One region of the Streptomyces sp. NPDC048411 genome, then DNA from elsewhere that is predicted to be linked to it. Evidence: riboswitches for the same ligand, from Rfam matches in the RefSeq annotation. Region 1 holds a riboswitch; each other region holds the start of a gene.

Region 1 (3,059 bases):
GGACAATCGGAACACTCGGGCCCCCAGGTCTGACGGCCCCCCCGGCGCGGGCCGCGGGGGGCTTAGTGCGCCGTCTATGCGTCCGTCGCGTCGGCGGGCGCCTCAGCTCGCAGCGGCGGCCGCGTGGGACGTGGTACCGCCCCCGGCCGTCACTGCGCCGGCCTTGGGCACCAGCAGCCGCTCGGTCAGATACCCGAAGACCAGACCGAAAGTGGTCCACAGCGTGGCCTGAACGGCGAGGGTGGCAAGGCGGAACTCCCACAGGAGACTGGCCGGGAAGTCCTTGCCGACCTCGTTGAACGAGGGCAGGAAGGCGTAGGCCAGCCCGATGACGAGCACATAGGCGGCGGACGCGGCAATGGACGCGTTCCAGTTGCCCAGGCGGGGAGCCAGCCGCTTGCCGAAGATGACGGCAGCGACGGCCAGCAGCACGCTGAGGGCGACCATCAGGAAGAACAGGGTGGTGCGTTGGCCGATCGTGTCGGGGTTTCCGACAGCCGGCGGATTGGCCGGGTATTTGAGGAACGGCACGACATACACGGTCAGCAAGGCGCCGAACGCGATCAATGCGGCCGTGGCCCTCGGGCCGAACCTGCCGATGCGGCCGAGGGCGTAGCAGAAGACCAGCGCGGCGATGCCGCCGATCGCCACACCGAAGACCAGGACACCGGTGGCGAGACCCGCGGTGGACTGCATGGTGCGGCTGACGAGTTCCTCGCCGCCGTGCTCGTGGCTGTGAGCCTCCTCGAGCGCGATCGCCGCGTCCACACGGGATTCACCGAGGAAGTAGGCGACGGCAAGAGCGAGCGCGCCCGCGGCAAGTCCGGCCAGCATGCCGCGGACGAGCAGCGCTCTGACAGATATGGAGTTCATGAGCGGTTCCCCTGAGGTGCGCAGCGTGTCAGTGGCAGGGGAAACCGAGCAGGTGGCGACCGTCGTGAACCCATTCGTGGACACCTTCGCCGGAGATGACAGCGGTGGCACCCTGCTCGGCTCCGACGAAGTACAGCAGGACGAGCATGAGGATGCCGAAGAAGACCGCCCACGGGGCAATGGCCTTCAGCGAGATGGGGGTGATGGCGGGTGTGGCGACGGTTGCGGGGGCAGCAGTCTGTGCCATGGCAGAACCTCCTGAGGGAACACGCGTCCCGATCGTGGTGCCTGAGACGACAGTGCCGGGTCTGACTTCCCGCAGGGGTACGGGTTCACAGTGGCGCGACCGTGCCGGATTCTCACCGGACTTCCGTCACACCGTCGTCATGTTCGTCGCGACCATACCGCCTGCGGGCACGCGCCGCCATGGCGCCATCTGCGGGGCCGGGAGGCTCGGATGCCATGGTGTGCTTACCCGAAAGGCCACAGTTCAGGGAGGTGACAACGGTGTTGACGGTACAAGTGATGTTGATCTCACCGGCGCTCAATGCGGCGCTGCGTGAAGCCCGTTTCGACGGCGACGCCCCGCTCGACGCGTCCGGTGTCCGGCGGGCGCGTGCGGCCGCTGCCGCGGTGCCTGCCGCCGATCGGCGGGTGTGCGGAGCGGACGAGAGGTGCGCCGGTACCGCCGAGGCGTTGGGGCTGCGGTCCGAGCCCGAACCGACCCTACGCGGCTGGGACTTGGGTCGCTGGAGCGGGCAGCGGCTGACGGAGGTGAGCGAGGCCGAGCCGGAGGCGGTGTCGGCTTGGCTGTCCGACCCTTCGGCAGCACCGCACGGCGGCGAGTCGCTGTTGGACCTGTGCGCGCGGGTGGGCGGCTGGCTGGACTCGTTGCATCGGGACGGCGCCGGGGATGGCCGCGTGATCGCCGTGGTCGAACCCGCGGTGGTGCGCGCCGCGATCGTGCATGCGCTGGGCCTTCTGCCGCAGGCGTTCTGGCGGTTGGACGTCGCCCCGTTGACACTGACAGAGCTCAGCGGCCGGTCCGGCCGCTGGAACCTGCGCTGTGGGCGGCCCTTGAGCACCGGAACCGACGCCCCGTAACCCGGCGTCGGCCTCCACCGCCGGACCGGCCCGCTCTGCCGGTGACGTCAGGTCACAGCATCCCCGGCGACCGGCCGGCCTTCCGTCTGCGATGACCAGCGCGGCGGACAGACAGTGGGCGGGCGGGCCATCTCCGTGACGAACCGCGGAATCCCACCCCTCCCCTCCGCGGCGGGGCCCGTCCGTGGGTCCGCCCACATGCCCCTACCGCTCGAGCAATGCTGACAAATGGTACGTAAACTGGCCAAGGTGTTCGAATCCACCTTCTCTTCGGAAGGGCGACCGACCATGACCGATCAAACGCAGGTGCACCGGCCCGAGACCACCCGACCGCAACCCGAGGCCACGCACGGACCAGGACCGCACGGCGGAAACCGCAGAACGGAACCTGGGTCGCGGGGCCGAACCACGATCGCCGACGGTGTGGTGGCGAAGATCGCCGGGCTGGCGGCCCGGGGCGTGCCCGGAGTCCAGGGCATGGGAGGGGGATTCGCCCGCGGTATGGGGGCCGTGCGGGAGCGGGTCCCCGGAGCGGGAGGTCAGTCCGTCACCAGCGGTGTCAAGGTCGAGGTCGGCGAGGTCCAGACGGCGGTCGACCTGTCGATCGTCGTCGAATACGGATACTCGATCGTCGAGCTCACGGGCGAGGTCCGGACCGAGGTGATCGCCGCCATCGAGCGGATGACCGGTCTGGAGGTCGTGGAGGTCAACATCTTGGTGAGCGACGTGAAGCTGCCCGAGGAGGAAGAGGAACAGCAGGTGCTGGAGAGGCGGGTAGCGTAGCGGTTCGCCGGACCGGATCGCGCCTGGTCGAGGGGTCCACTGCCGTGTCGTCGGCCTGAAACCCCGGCTGTCCGACGAGGTCCGACGAGCTGTCCGGGGCCCAGTCGGCCAATGCCCGGCGGCCCGGGACGGCAGTACGAACGACAGCAGTCGTCGGCGACGCCGGGATACGCCGTCCGGCGCATACTCGAAGGTGGCCCTGAAAGATTGGGGGACGCAATGATCGTCCTCGGAGTCATTCTGCTCGTGCTCGGCATGGTGGCCGGGATTTCCTTCTTGTGGACCATCGGCGTCGCCCT
Region 2 (5,058 bases), on a different contig from region 1:
TGATCAGGGGGCAGGTCCGAAGATGATCGGGCGACTTCGGAAACGGCGGTCGGACCGCGGAAGGTGCGGCGGTAAGCGTTCGGAGTGGTTCCCAGGGACTTGACGAACTGATGGCGCAGCGCCGCCGCATTTCCGAAGCCGGTGCGTCCGGCGATCGTGTCCATCGTTCCCTCGGAGGTCTCCAGTAAGCGCTGTGCCGGCAGGACCCGTTGGCGCAGCAACCAGCGGTACGGGGTGGAAGGGGCCGGCCCCGCCGCCCACGCGGCAGGACCGGCCCCGCACCTCATCGCACTAGAAGTCGTCGTCGAAGGCGACCGAGCCCTCCACCGCCACCTGGTACGCGGACGGCCGGCGCTCGAAGAAGTTCGTGAGCTCCTGGACACCCTGCAGCTCCATGAACGAGAACGGGTTCTCGGAGCCGTACACAGCCGGGAAGCCGAGCCGGGTGAGCCGCTGGTCGGCGACGCACTGCAGGTACTCGCGCATCGACTCGGTGTTCATGCCCGGCAGACCGTCGCCGCACAGGTCGCGGCCGAACTGCAGCTCCGCGTCGACGGCCTCCTTCAGCATGTCGGTGACCTGCTGCTGGAGGGCGTCGTCGAAGAGCTCGGGCTCCTCCTTGCGGACGGTGTCCACGACCTCGAACGCGAAGTTCATGTGCATCGTTTCGTCACGGAAGACCCAGTTGGTCCCCGTGGCGAGGCCGTGCAGCAGACCGCGCGAGCGGAACCAGTAGACGTAGGCGAACGCGCCGTAGAAGAAGAGCCCCTCGATGCACGCCGCGAAGCAGATCAGGTTCAGCAGGAAGCGACGGCGGTCGGCCTGCGTCTCCAGCCGCTCGATCTTCTCGACCGAGTCCATCCACTTGAAGCAGAACTGCGCCTTCTCGCGGATGGAGGGGATCTCCTCCACCGCGTCGAACGCGGCCGCACGGTCGTCCGGGTCGGGCAGATAGGTGTCGAGCAACGTCAGATAGAACTGGACGTGCACGGCCTCCTCGAAGAGCTGACGCGACAGGTACAGCCGCGCTTCCGGGGAGTTGATGTGCTTGTACAGGGTGAGTACGAGGTTGTTGGAGACGATCGAGTCACCGGTCGCGAAGAACGCGACGAGCCGGCCGATCATGTGCTGCTCGGCGGGTGTCAGCTTGGCGAGGTCGGCGACGTCGGAGTGGAGGTCGACCTCCTCGACCGTCCAGGTGTTCTTGATCGCGTCGCGGTAGCGCTCGTAGAAGTCCGGGTAGCGCATGGGCCGCAGGGTCAGTTCGAAGCCCGGGTCGAGCAGATTCTTGTCGGTCGAGCTCATCACTGGCAGGCCTCGCAGGACTCGGGGTTTTCGAGGGAGCAGGCGATCGCGTCCGCGTCGGGAGCCGAGGCCTGCTGCGCGGGAAGGGAAGCGGCGGCCGCGGCCCGGCCGGACGCCGCCCGGGCGATTCGGGTGGCCGGGCGCGAGCGCAGGTAGTACGTCGTCTTCAGCCCCTGCTTCCAGGCGTACGCGTACATCGAGGAGAGCTTGCCGATCGTCGGCGTCTCCAGGAACAGGTTCAGCGACTGGCTCTGATCCAGGAACGGCGTACGCGCCGCCGCCATGTCGATCAGACCGCGCTGCGGGATCTCCCATGCCGTGCGGTACAGCGCCTGTACGTCCTCCGGGATCCAGGCGAAGCCCTGCACCGAGCCGCTCGCCTCGCGCAGCGCCTCGCGGGTCCGCGCGTCCCATACGCCCAGCTCCTTCAGCTCGTTCACCAGATAGGCGTTGACCTGGAGGAACTCACCGCTGAGCGTTTCGCGCTTGAAGAGGTTGGAGACCTGCGGCTCGATGCACTCGTACACCCCGGCGATCGAGGCGATCGTGGCGGTCGGAGCGATCGCGAGCAGCAGCGAGTTGCGCATGCCGGTCTTCGCGATCCTGGCGCGCAGCGCGTCCCAGCGCTCCGGCCAGCTCAACTCGGTGTCGTAGTGGTCGGGGTGCAGCACGCCGCGGGCGGCGCGCGTCTCGGACCAGGCGGGCAGCGGACCGGACCGCTCGGCGAGGTCGCAGGACGCCTCGTACGCGGCGAGCATGATCCGCTCGGAGATCTTCGTGGAGAGCGCGCGGGCCTCGGGGGAGTCGAACGGCAGCCGCAGCCGGAAGAAGACGTCCTGGAGCCCCATCGCGCCCAGCCCCACTGGACGCCAGCGGGCGTTGGAGCGGCCGGCCTGCTCGGTCGGGTAGAAGTTGATGTCGACGACCCGGTCGAGGAACGTCACGGCGGTACGGACGGTGGAGTCCAGCCGCTCCCAGTCGATGTCGCCGTCGGCCACGAACGAACCGAGGTTGACCGAACCGAGGTTGCAGACGGCGGTCTCGCCGTCGTCGGTGACTTCGAGGATCTCGGTGCACAGGTTCGACGAGTGGACGACGCGACCCGGCTCGGCGGTCTGGTTGGCCGTCCGGTTGGAGGCGTCCTTGAACGTCATCCAGCCCTGACCGGTCTGCGCGAGCGTCCGCATCATCCGGCCGTACAGCTCACGCGCGGGCATCGACTTGCGGGCCAGGCCCTTGGCCTCGGCGGCCCGATACGCGGCGTCGAACTCGTCGCCCCACAGGTCGACCAGTTCCGGCACATCGGCGGGGGAGAACAGCGACCAGTCGCCGTCCGCGTCGACCCGGCGCATGAACTCGTCCGGGATCCAGTGCGCCAGGTTGAGGTTGTGCGTACGCCGCTGGTCCTCGCCCGTGTTGTCGCGCAGCTCCAGGAATTCCTCGATGTCCGCGTGCCACGTCTCCAGGTAGACGGCGGCGGCGCCCTTGCGGCGGCCGCCCTGGTTCACTGCGGCGACCGAGGCGTCGAGCGTCTTCAGGAACGGCACGATGCCGTTGGAGTGCCCGTTGGTGCCGCGGATCAGCGAACCGCGGGCGCGGATCCGGGAGTACGAGAGGCCGATGCCGCCCGCGTGCTTGGAGAGCCGCGCCACCTGGTGGTAGCGGTCGTAGATGGAGTCGAGCTCGTCCAGCGGTGAGTCCAGCAGATAGCAGGAGGACATCTGCGGGTGCCGGGTGCCGGAGTTGAAGAGTGTGGGGGAGGAGGGGAGGTAGTCGAGGCGGCTCATCAGACCGTACAGCGCGGCGACTTCGTCCAGTGCGCGCACCGACTCGTCCTCGGCGAGGCCGGCGGCGACGCGCAGCATGAAGTGCTGCGGCGTCTCGATGACCTGGCGGGTGAGCGGGTGGCGCAGCAGGTAGCGGCTGTGCAGTGTCCGCAGCCCGAAGTAGCCGAACCGGTCGTCGGCGCCGTCGGCGAGGGACTGCTCGACCAGCGCGTCGAGCCGGGCCGTGTGGAGCGCCACGAACGCGGCCGTACGGTCCGCGACCAGACCCTCGCGGTGGCCGACGGCGACCGAGGCGGAGAACGACAGCGCGCCCTGACCGGCCGCCTCGTCCGCGATGGTGCGGGTCAGGAGGCGGGCGGCGAGCCGGGAGTACGCGGGGTCCTCGGCGATCAGACCCGCGGCGGCCTCGGTGGCCAGCGCGCGCAACTCCGCCTCGTCCGACGCGGCGTTGCGGCCGCGCAGCGCGGCGGCGGCGACGCGGCCGGGGTTGGTGTCGGGCAGATCGGCAGTGAGGTCGGTCAGGGTCCGCAGCAGTGCGGTCCCGGGTCCGTCGTTCGTGCTTCCCGCGGACTCGGCGACTGAAGCCGGATCGGCTGGCGCGATGGTCACGTGGTGCTCTCCCTCGCTCGGCTCGGGGCCGGCGGGGGAGCGGGGCAGCCGCTCGGAGGAATGCCCGAAGAAGGAGGGCAGCACTGCGTGCGGCGTCCACCGGCCCATCCGCGAGGCCCGGACGTCTGGGCGTCCGGATCGGTCGAGCCGGACGCGCTGTCGGCAGGTCCTCGGACTTTCAGGGTGCGCAAAAGGGACCCGAATATACCGTTGCGGGACAGTTCCGGATTCGCACCGGATTTCCCTGCGGCGACAGCGAGCACGAGCATACATGTGGGGGCCGCCCGATGAGGCGGCCCCCACATGTTGTGTCGAATCGGTTCAGAGGCTCAGGCTGTACGTGAGCAGCGCGAGGCCCGCAAGGGGATCCCGGTCGCGTTCCGGCGTGCGTACGAAGTCGCGCCGATGGTAGATCCGGTGGGCGCCGGACATGGTCGGCTGGGCGGACAGGACGAGCTGCGCGACGCCCTCCGTGGCCCGTGCCCGGTCGAAACACGCCCTAGCCGGCGGATGGGCTCGCGTCGGGTGACGGGCTCGACTCGGGCCTGGCCGAGGGGAGTTCCACCTGGACGCCCGGGTCGCCCGCGTCCGCCGTGTAGTCCGCCGGGGAGGTCTCGTCGACGCCCGCCGGGGCCTTCACCGCGTTCAGGACGAAGGTCAGCACCACGGTCGCCACGGCGTTCAGCACGAACGCCGTCAGACCGATGTAGCCGATCTCGCCGATCCCCGGGATCTCCTTCGAGGAGCCGCCGAAGTGCGCCTGGGTCGGGCTTGCCACTCCGTATGCGGCGAGCGTGCCGTACACCATGCCGACCGCCCAGCCCGCGAGCAGCGCCCAGCGGTGGAACCACCGGGTGAACAGGCCGCCGACCAGTGCCGGGAACGTCTGCAGGATCCAGATCCCGCCGAGCAGCTGGAAGTTGATCGCGACCGTCTTGTCCATGGTGAGGACGAAGACGAGCGCACCGACCTTCACCAGCAGCGACACCAGCTTGGAGACCTTCGTCTCCTGGGCCGGGGTGGCGTCGGGCTTCAGGAAGTCCTTGTAGATGTTCCGGGTGAAGAGGTTCGCCGCGGCGATCGACATGATCGCGGCGGGGACCAGCGCGCCGATGCCGATCGCGGCGAACGCCACGCCGGCGAACCAGTCGGGGAACATGTTCTCGAACAGCTGCGGGATCGCCAACTGTCCGTTGTCCACCTTGACTCCGGCGGCGATCGCCATGAAGCCGAGCAGCGCCAGCAGGCCCAGCATCAGCGAGTACAGCGGGAGGATCGTGGTGTTGCGCCGGATCACATTGCGGCTGCGGCTGGAGAGCGTCGCCGTGATCGAGTGCGGATACATGAACAGTGCCAG
Region 3 (5,058 bases), on a different contig from region 1:
CGCATGTCGGGCCTGACGGGACGGCCGGTCCTGACATCGGCGACCCCGGAAGCGCCGCGCCATGTCTGGCCGGCATCGCGCACCTCGGCGTACACCCCCGGCATCCCCGCGCGGTGGACACCGTCCATGGCGAACTGCAGCTCCGCAGGATCGAAGTCGGTCGACGGGCTCGTGCTGCCGGCCGGCACGGCCCTTGTCTCGTTCGGCGCGGAAGCTGCCGCCACCGTGCCCGCAGAAATACTCAGCGCTGCCACGCTTGCGCATATCACCAGTCGGATCTTCAATGCGTCCGCCCTTTCATGATCAATGAGTGCAACGGGGTCTCTCCGCCGTGCTTTTCGACATCCACGGCTCACTCGGCCAGAGCGCGGCGCAGAGCGGCGCCGAGTTCGGCGTTCTGCCGCTGCGAGACCTCGGCGGACAGGATCGCCTGCGACCCGTGGAAGGTGCCGGGCCACTGGTGCAGCTCGACCGGCACGCCCGCCTGCAGCAGGCGCAGCGTGTAGGCGAGGTCCTCGTCGCGGTTCGGACAGAACTCTGCGGTGGCGATGTAGGCCGGTGGCAGGCCGGACAAATCGGCGGCCCGCGCGGGGGCGGCGTACGGTGTGGCGGGCTGGGAGCCCAGGTAGTGCCGCCACGCTGTGGTGGCCTTGTCGCGATTGAACCAGGGCGTGTCGGTGAAGTTCCGTGCCGACCACGTCTCCTGCCGGTCGTCGAGTCCTGGCTGGTTGAGCAGTTGGAAGCGGATCACCGGCCCCTGCTCGTCACGCGCCCGCAACGCCACCGCGGCCGCCAGCCCGCCGCCGGCACTGTGGCCTCCGACCGCGATCCGCGCTGGGTCGATGCCGATTTCGGCCGCGTGCTCGGCCGTCCAGGTCAGCACGGCGTAGGCGTCGTCCAGGGCGGCCGGGAACCGATGTTCAGGGGCCAGACGGTAGCCCACCGAGATCACCACCGCGCCGGAGCCCTCTGCGATCCGGGTGGCCCAGGGGTGCTCGGTGTCCAGGTTCCCCATGACGAATCCGCCGCCGTGCAACCAGACAATGGCACCCTGCGCCTGGTGCGGGCGGTAGATCCGCACCGCCACGTCCGGGTCGGCGGGCACCGTGCGATCCTCGACCTCCATATCCGCGGTGTCCGGTGCCGGCACCGCGGCAGCCAACTCGGCGAAGTCCTTGCGCGCGGTGACCGGGTCAGTCAGGTCGGCCTTGGGGAACAACGGGATGAATGCTTCGAGTTCGGGATCCATGACGACCATCCTCACGGCCGTCCCCCGAGGGGTCACCCGCCATCCGTCGCGGATCCCACCCCGATCACGCACCGATCGGCGCGCCCCTGTCCTTCTATCCTTCTGCCATGGAGGCACTGGCCGTACGGCTGTCGGGACTGGATCCGTACGTCGACGGCGCGATCCGCATCGTCGCGTTCTACGACACACTGATGCGCCGACGGGTGGATCTCCCGGCACTCGCCCGGGCCTCGGCCGGCTTGGCCGAGTGCGTCGCCGGGATACGAATCCACGGCGCGGGGCGGACGATCCGCGTCTCACCCCACGGCACAGAAGCGTCCACCCCGCAGGCACCCGCGTCCACCACGGCGCCGATCACCCTCGACGGGGAGGAGATCGGCACGGTGTGGCTGGAGCGCCCCGATCTGCCCAACCCGCTCGACGAAGTCCTCCTTGACCGGCTCGCCATCGCCACCGCGGCGGCCGTCGAGCGGTACGGTCCGGCCCGCACCACCATGGCCGACCCCGCCCTCGTCGAACTGGCGATCAGCTCCGACAGCGACGAGGCAGCCAGAGCACGGGCGTTACGGCTCCTGGGGTTCGCCGCCGACCTGCCGGTCCACGCCGTCGCCGTACGCTCGCAGCTCCCGCTCGACCAGATCGGCGGCCTGGTCTGCCCGACCCGCCCGGTGAAGGCGGCACCGCTCGCCGACGTGGGCGTCATCCTGGCCACCACCATGGACCCGGCCCGGTTTCCGGCAGGCGTACGTGCGGGCGTCGGCGCCGCCGAAAGCCCCGACCGATCCTGGCGGCAAGCCCGCACCGCCCTCCGCTTCACCACCCCGCGCGAACCCGTCATCCGCTACACCGACCTTGGCGCGCTGGCGCTCCTGGCCGAGATACCTCAGGACACCTCACGCGGCAACGCCGACGTGGCCGCCATCGCCAGAATCGCCGACAACCCAGAAGATCTGGAGACCCTGGACACGTACTGCGCCACCGGCTCCCTACGCCGGGCCGCCGACCTCCTCCACCTGCACCACAGCAGCATCGCCCGCCGACTCGAACAGATCACAAAGACCCTGGGCATCGACCTCACTGAACCCACCGGACTGACACGGGCCAGGCTCGCCCTCACCGCATGGCGGCTACTCAACGACTGAGGAAGATCCGCCTCGCCGCTGGGAACTACCGTCCTTCGCGGACCCGTTGATCCGAAGCCGATAGTCGTCCTGGGCTACTACTGGAACGAGTTCTCGTTACAGTGGGCGTGGCGCAACGCAGCCGCGGGCCGGGACGGGAAAGGGGAAGCCCCATGACACAGGTGACCGAGCACGGCGGCGGCGTGTGGTCCATCAAGGTCCCGATCCCGGACAACCCGCTCGGCCACACCCTGGTGCATGTCCTCGACACCGACCGCGGGCCGGTCCTCGTCGACACCGGCTGGGACGACCCCGACGCCTGGGACACCCTGGTCGCCGGAGTCGCCGCCGTCGGCGTGGACATCACCGGCATCCACGGCGTGGTCATCACCCACCACCATCCCGACCACCACGGACTCTCCGGACAGGTCCGCGAGGCCTCGGGGGCGTGGATCGCGATGCACGCCGCGGACACCGCGATCGTGCGCCGCACCCGTGAGTCCGAACCGGGCACCTGGCTGACCTACCTCGCGGCGAAGCTCGCCGCGGCCGGCGCACCGGAGGAGCACCTCGCCCCACTGCGCGCCGCCCGCACGGGCGGCCGGACGCGCACGCTCCCCGGACTGCGCGCCGCCCTCCCGGACCGCGAGATCGTCCCCGGCGAACTGCTCGACCTCGCGGGCCGGCGGCTCCGGGCGATCTGGACGCCGGGCCACACCCCCGGCCATGTCTGCCTGCACCTGGAGGAGGACCATCCGGCCGATCTGCCCGGCCGCGGCCGCCTCTTCTCCGGCGACCACCTGCTGCCCGGGATCAGCCCCCACATCGGGCTGTACGAGGACCCGGACGACGCAACGGTCACCGACCCCCTGGGCGACTACCTGGACTCGCTGGAGCGCATCGGCCGGCTCGGGGTCGCCGAGGTGCTGCCCGCCCACCAGTACGCGTTCACGGACGCGGCGGGGCGCGTACGGGAACTCCTCGACCATCACGAGGAGCGGCTGACCGGACTGCTCGCCCTGCTCGCCACCCCGTTGACGCCGTGGCAGCTGGCCGAGCGGATGGAGTGGAACCGGCCCTGGGAACAGATCCCGTACGGCTCGCGGAACATTGCCGTCTCCGAGGCCGAGGCTCATGTGCGCCGACTGGTGAAGCTGGGGCGCGCGGAGGCGGTGCCGGGCAGCGGGCCGGTGACGTACGTCGCTGCGTGAGGCAGCCCTCCGCCCGGGGCGAGCGGGCTGCCTCCCGGTAGAGTGTGCGAGTCGTCATCACGCCCGTTCAGGGGGAAGCCGGTGCAAATCCGGCACTGACCACGCAACCGTGAGCCGCCGACACAGCGGCGAGTCGGGCTGCCCTGTCCGCGGTCGTGACCGGCTCGCGTCACCGGAACCCCGGTGACCGGCACCGTCGAGGAATACGGGGCCGGAGCCTGGTGCCTGAGTGTGCCTGTGCCCGGTTCCCCACAGGAGAGGCTCAGCCCGCCATGACCGTACGCCGCAGCGCAGCAGCGCTCGCCGCCACCGCCACCGTGCTCTGTGCGGCCGCTGCCCCGGCCGCGGTCGCGGCGCCGTCCCCCTCCCCCACCCCGTCCGTCGCGCTGCCCTCCGGGCTGTACGGCACCAAGGACCCGACGTACGACGGGGTCTGGCGGCAGTCGCTGGCCTTCCTCGCCCAGCGCGTCGAGGGGGTCGTGCCCGCGACGAAGTCGGTGGACTGGCTGATCGCCCAGCAGTGCGCGAACGGCGCCTACGCCTCGTACCGCGCCGATGTCTCCAAGCCGTGCGACACCAAGACCATGCTGGACACCAATGCGACCGCCGCCGCGGTGCAGGCGCTGGCGGCGGTCGGCGGGCACGGCGACATCGTCAGCAACGGCGTCCGCTGGCTGAAGTCCGTCCAGAACGAGGACGGCGGCTGGGGCTACAACCCGGGCTCCCCCAGCGACGCCAACTCCACCTCGATCGTGACCGGCGCGCTGGCCCGGCAGGGCCAGCGGATCGGCGACATGACGAATCCGGGCGGCAAAACCCCGTACGACGCGCTGCTCGCGCTCGCGATCCCGTGCGGCGGCCCGGACGGCGGCGCGTTCGCGTACCAGCCCGACAAGGCCGGGAAGCTCACCGCGAACGGGGACGCCACCGCGGCCGCCGTGCTCGGCTCGATGGGCAAGGGGCTGGACACCGGGGACAACGCCGCGGTCGAGGGCAAGCCGCCGGCCTGCCGGAAGGGCGACGTCGTCAAGCCGGAGCAGGCCGCCCAGAACGGCGCCTTCTACCTCGCGGGCGCCCTCGCGAAGAACGGCAACCATCTGGACCTGCCGCCGATGCCGGGCGCCGACGACACCACCCCGCAGCCCGACTTCGGCAACACCGCGGACGCTGTCGTCGCCCTGGCCTCCGCGGGCCACAAGAACAAGGCGGCCGGCGCGGTCGGCTGGCTGCAGAAGAACTCCAGGAGCTGGGCCGAGGAGAGCGGCCCCGCCGCCTACGCCCAGCTGGTCCTGGCCGCGCACGCGACCGGCGCCGACGCCCACAACTTCGGCGGCGTCGACCTGGTCCGGGAGCTGAACGCGAGCGGTCCCGCGCCCGCTGCCGTCATCACGCCCAGTGCGACCCCGGACGTCGCCGAGGACGGCACCAGCGACGACGCCGGTCTCGGGGTGTGGTGGCTGGTCGGTATCGGCCTCGC

Evidence for each region. Region 1 has a riboswitch for cobalamin ahead of AB0915_RS38740 (CbtB domain-containing protein). Riboswitches for the same ligand answer to the same signal wherever they lie in the genome.
Region 2: it holds a riboswitch for cobalamin, as region 1 does, so the genes downstream of both, AB0915_RS14560 (ribonucleoside-diphosphate reductase subunit alpha) here and AB0915_RS38740 (CbtB domain-containing protein) in region 1, are expected to answer to the same signal.
Region 3: it holds a riboswitch for cobalamin, as region 1 does, so the genes downstream of both, AB0915_RS10435 (prenyltransferase/squalene oxidase repeat-containing protein) here and AB0915_RS38740 (CbtB domain-containing protein) in region 1, are expected to answer to the same signal.

Annotation. Positions count from the first base shown of each region.
Region 1 covers NZ_JBEZKL010000273.1:187-3,245, reverse strand. The annotation lists gene AB0915_RS38745 (CbtA family protein) at 103-873, opposite strand; gene AB0915_RS38740 (CbtB domain-containing protein) at 902-1,120, opposite strand; adenosylcobalamin (AdoCbl) riboswitch at 1,124-1,272, opposite strand; gene AB0915_RS38735 (histidine phosphatase family protein) at 1,399-1,977, shown strand; gene AB0915_RS38730 (Asp23/Gls24 family envelope stress response protein) at 2,266-2,760, shown strand; gene AB0915_RS38725 (hypothetical protein) at 2,968-3,059, shown strand, end outside.
Region 2 covers NZ_JBEZKL010000032.1:49,521-54,578, forward strand. The annotation lists partial or broken gene AB0915_RS14550 (helix-turn-helix domain-containing protein) at 30-239, opposite strand; gene AB0915_RS14555 (ribonucleotide-diphosphate reductase subunit beta) at 292-1,305, opposite strand; gene AB0915_RS14560 (ribonucleoside-diphosphate reductase subunit alpha) at 1,305-3,701, opposite strand; cobalamin riboswitch at 3,845-3,983, opposite strand; partial or broken gene AB0915_RS14565 (GNAT family N-acetyltransferase) at 4,023-4,202, opposite strand; gene mctP (monocarboxylate uptake permease MctP) at 4,201-5,058, opposite strand, start outside.
Region 3 covers NZ_JBEZKL010000020.1:26,856-31,913, reverse strand. The annotation lists gene AB0915_RS10455 (serine hydrolase domain-containing protein) at 1-128, opposite strand, end outside; gene AB0915_RS10450 (alpha/beta hydrolase) at 353-1,249, opposite strand; gene AB0915_RS10445 (helix-turn-helix domain-containing protein) at 1,357-2,391, shown strand; gene AB0915_RS10440 (MBL fold metallo-hydrolase) at 2,544-3,581, shown strand; cobalamin riboswitch at 3,613-3,747, shown strand; gene AB0915_RS10435 (prenyltransferase/squalene oxidase repeat-containing protein) at 3,854-5,058, shown strand, end outside.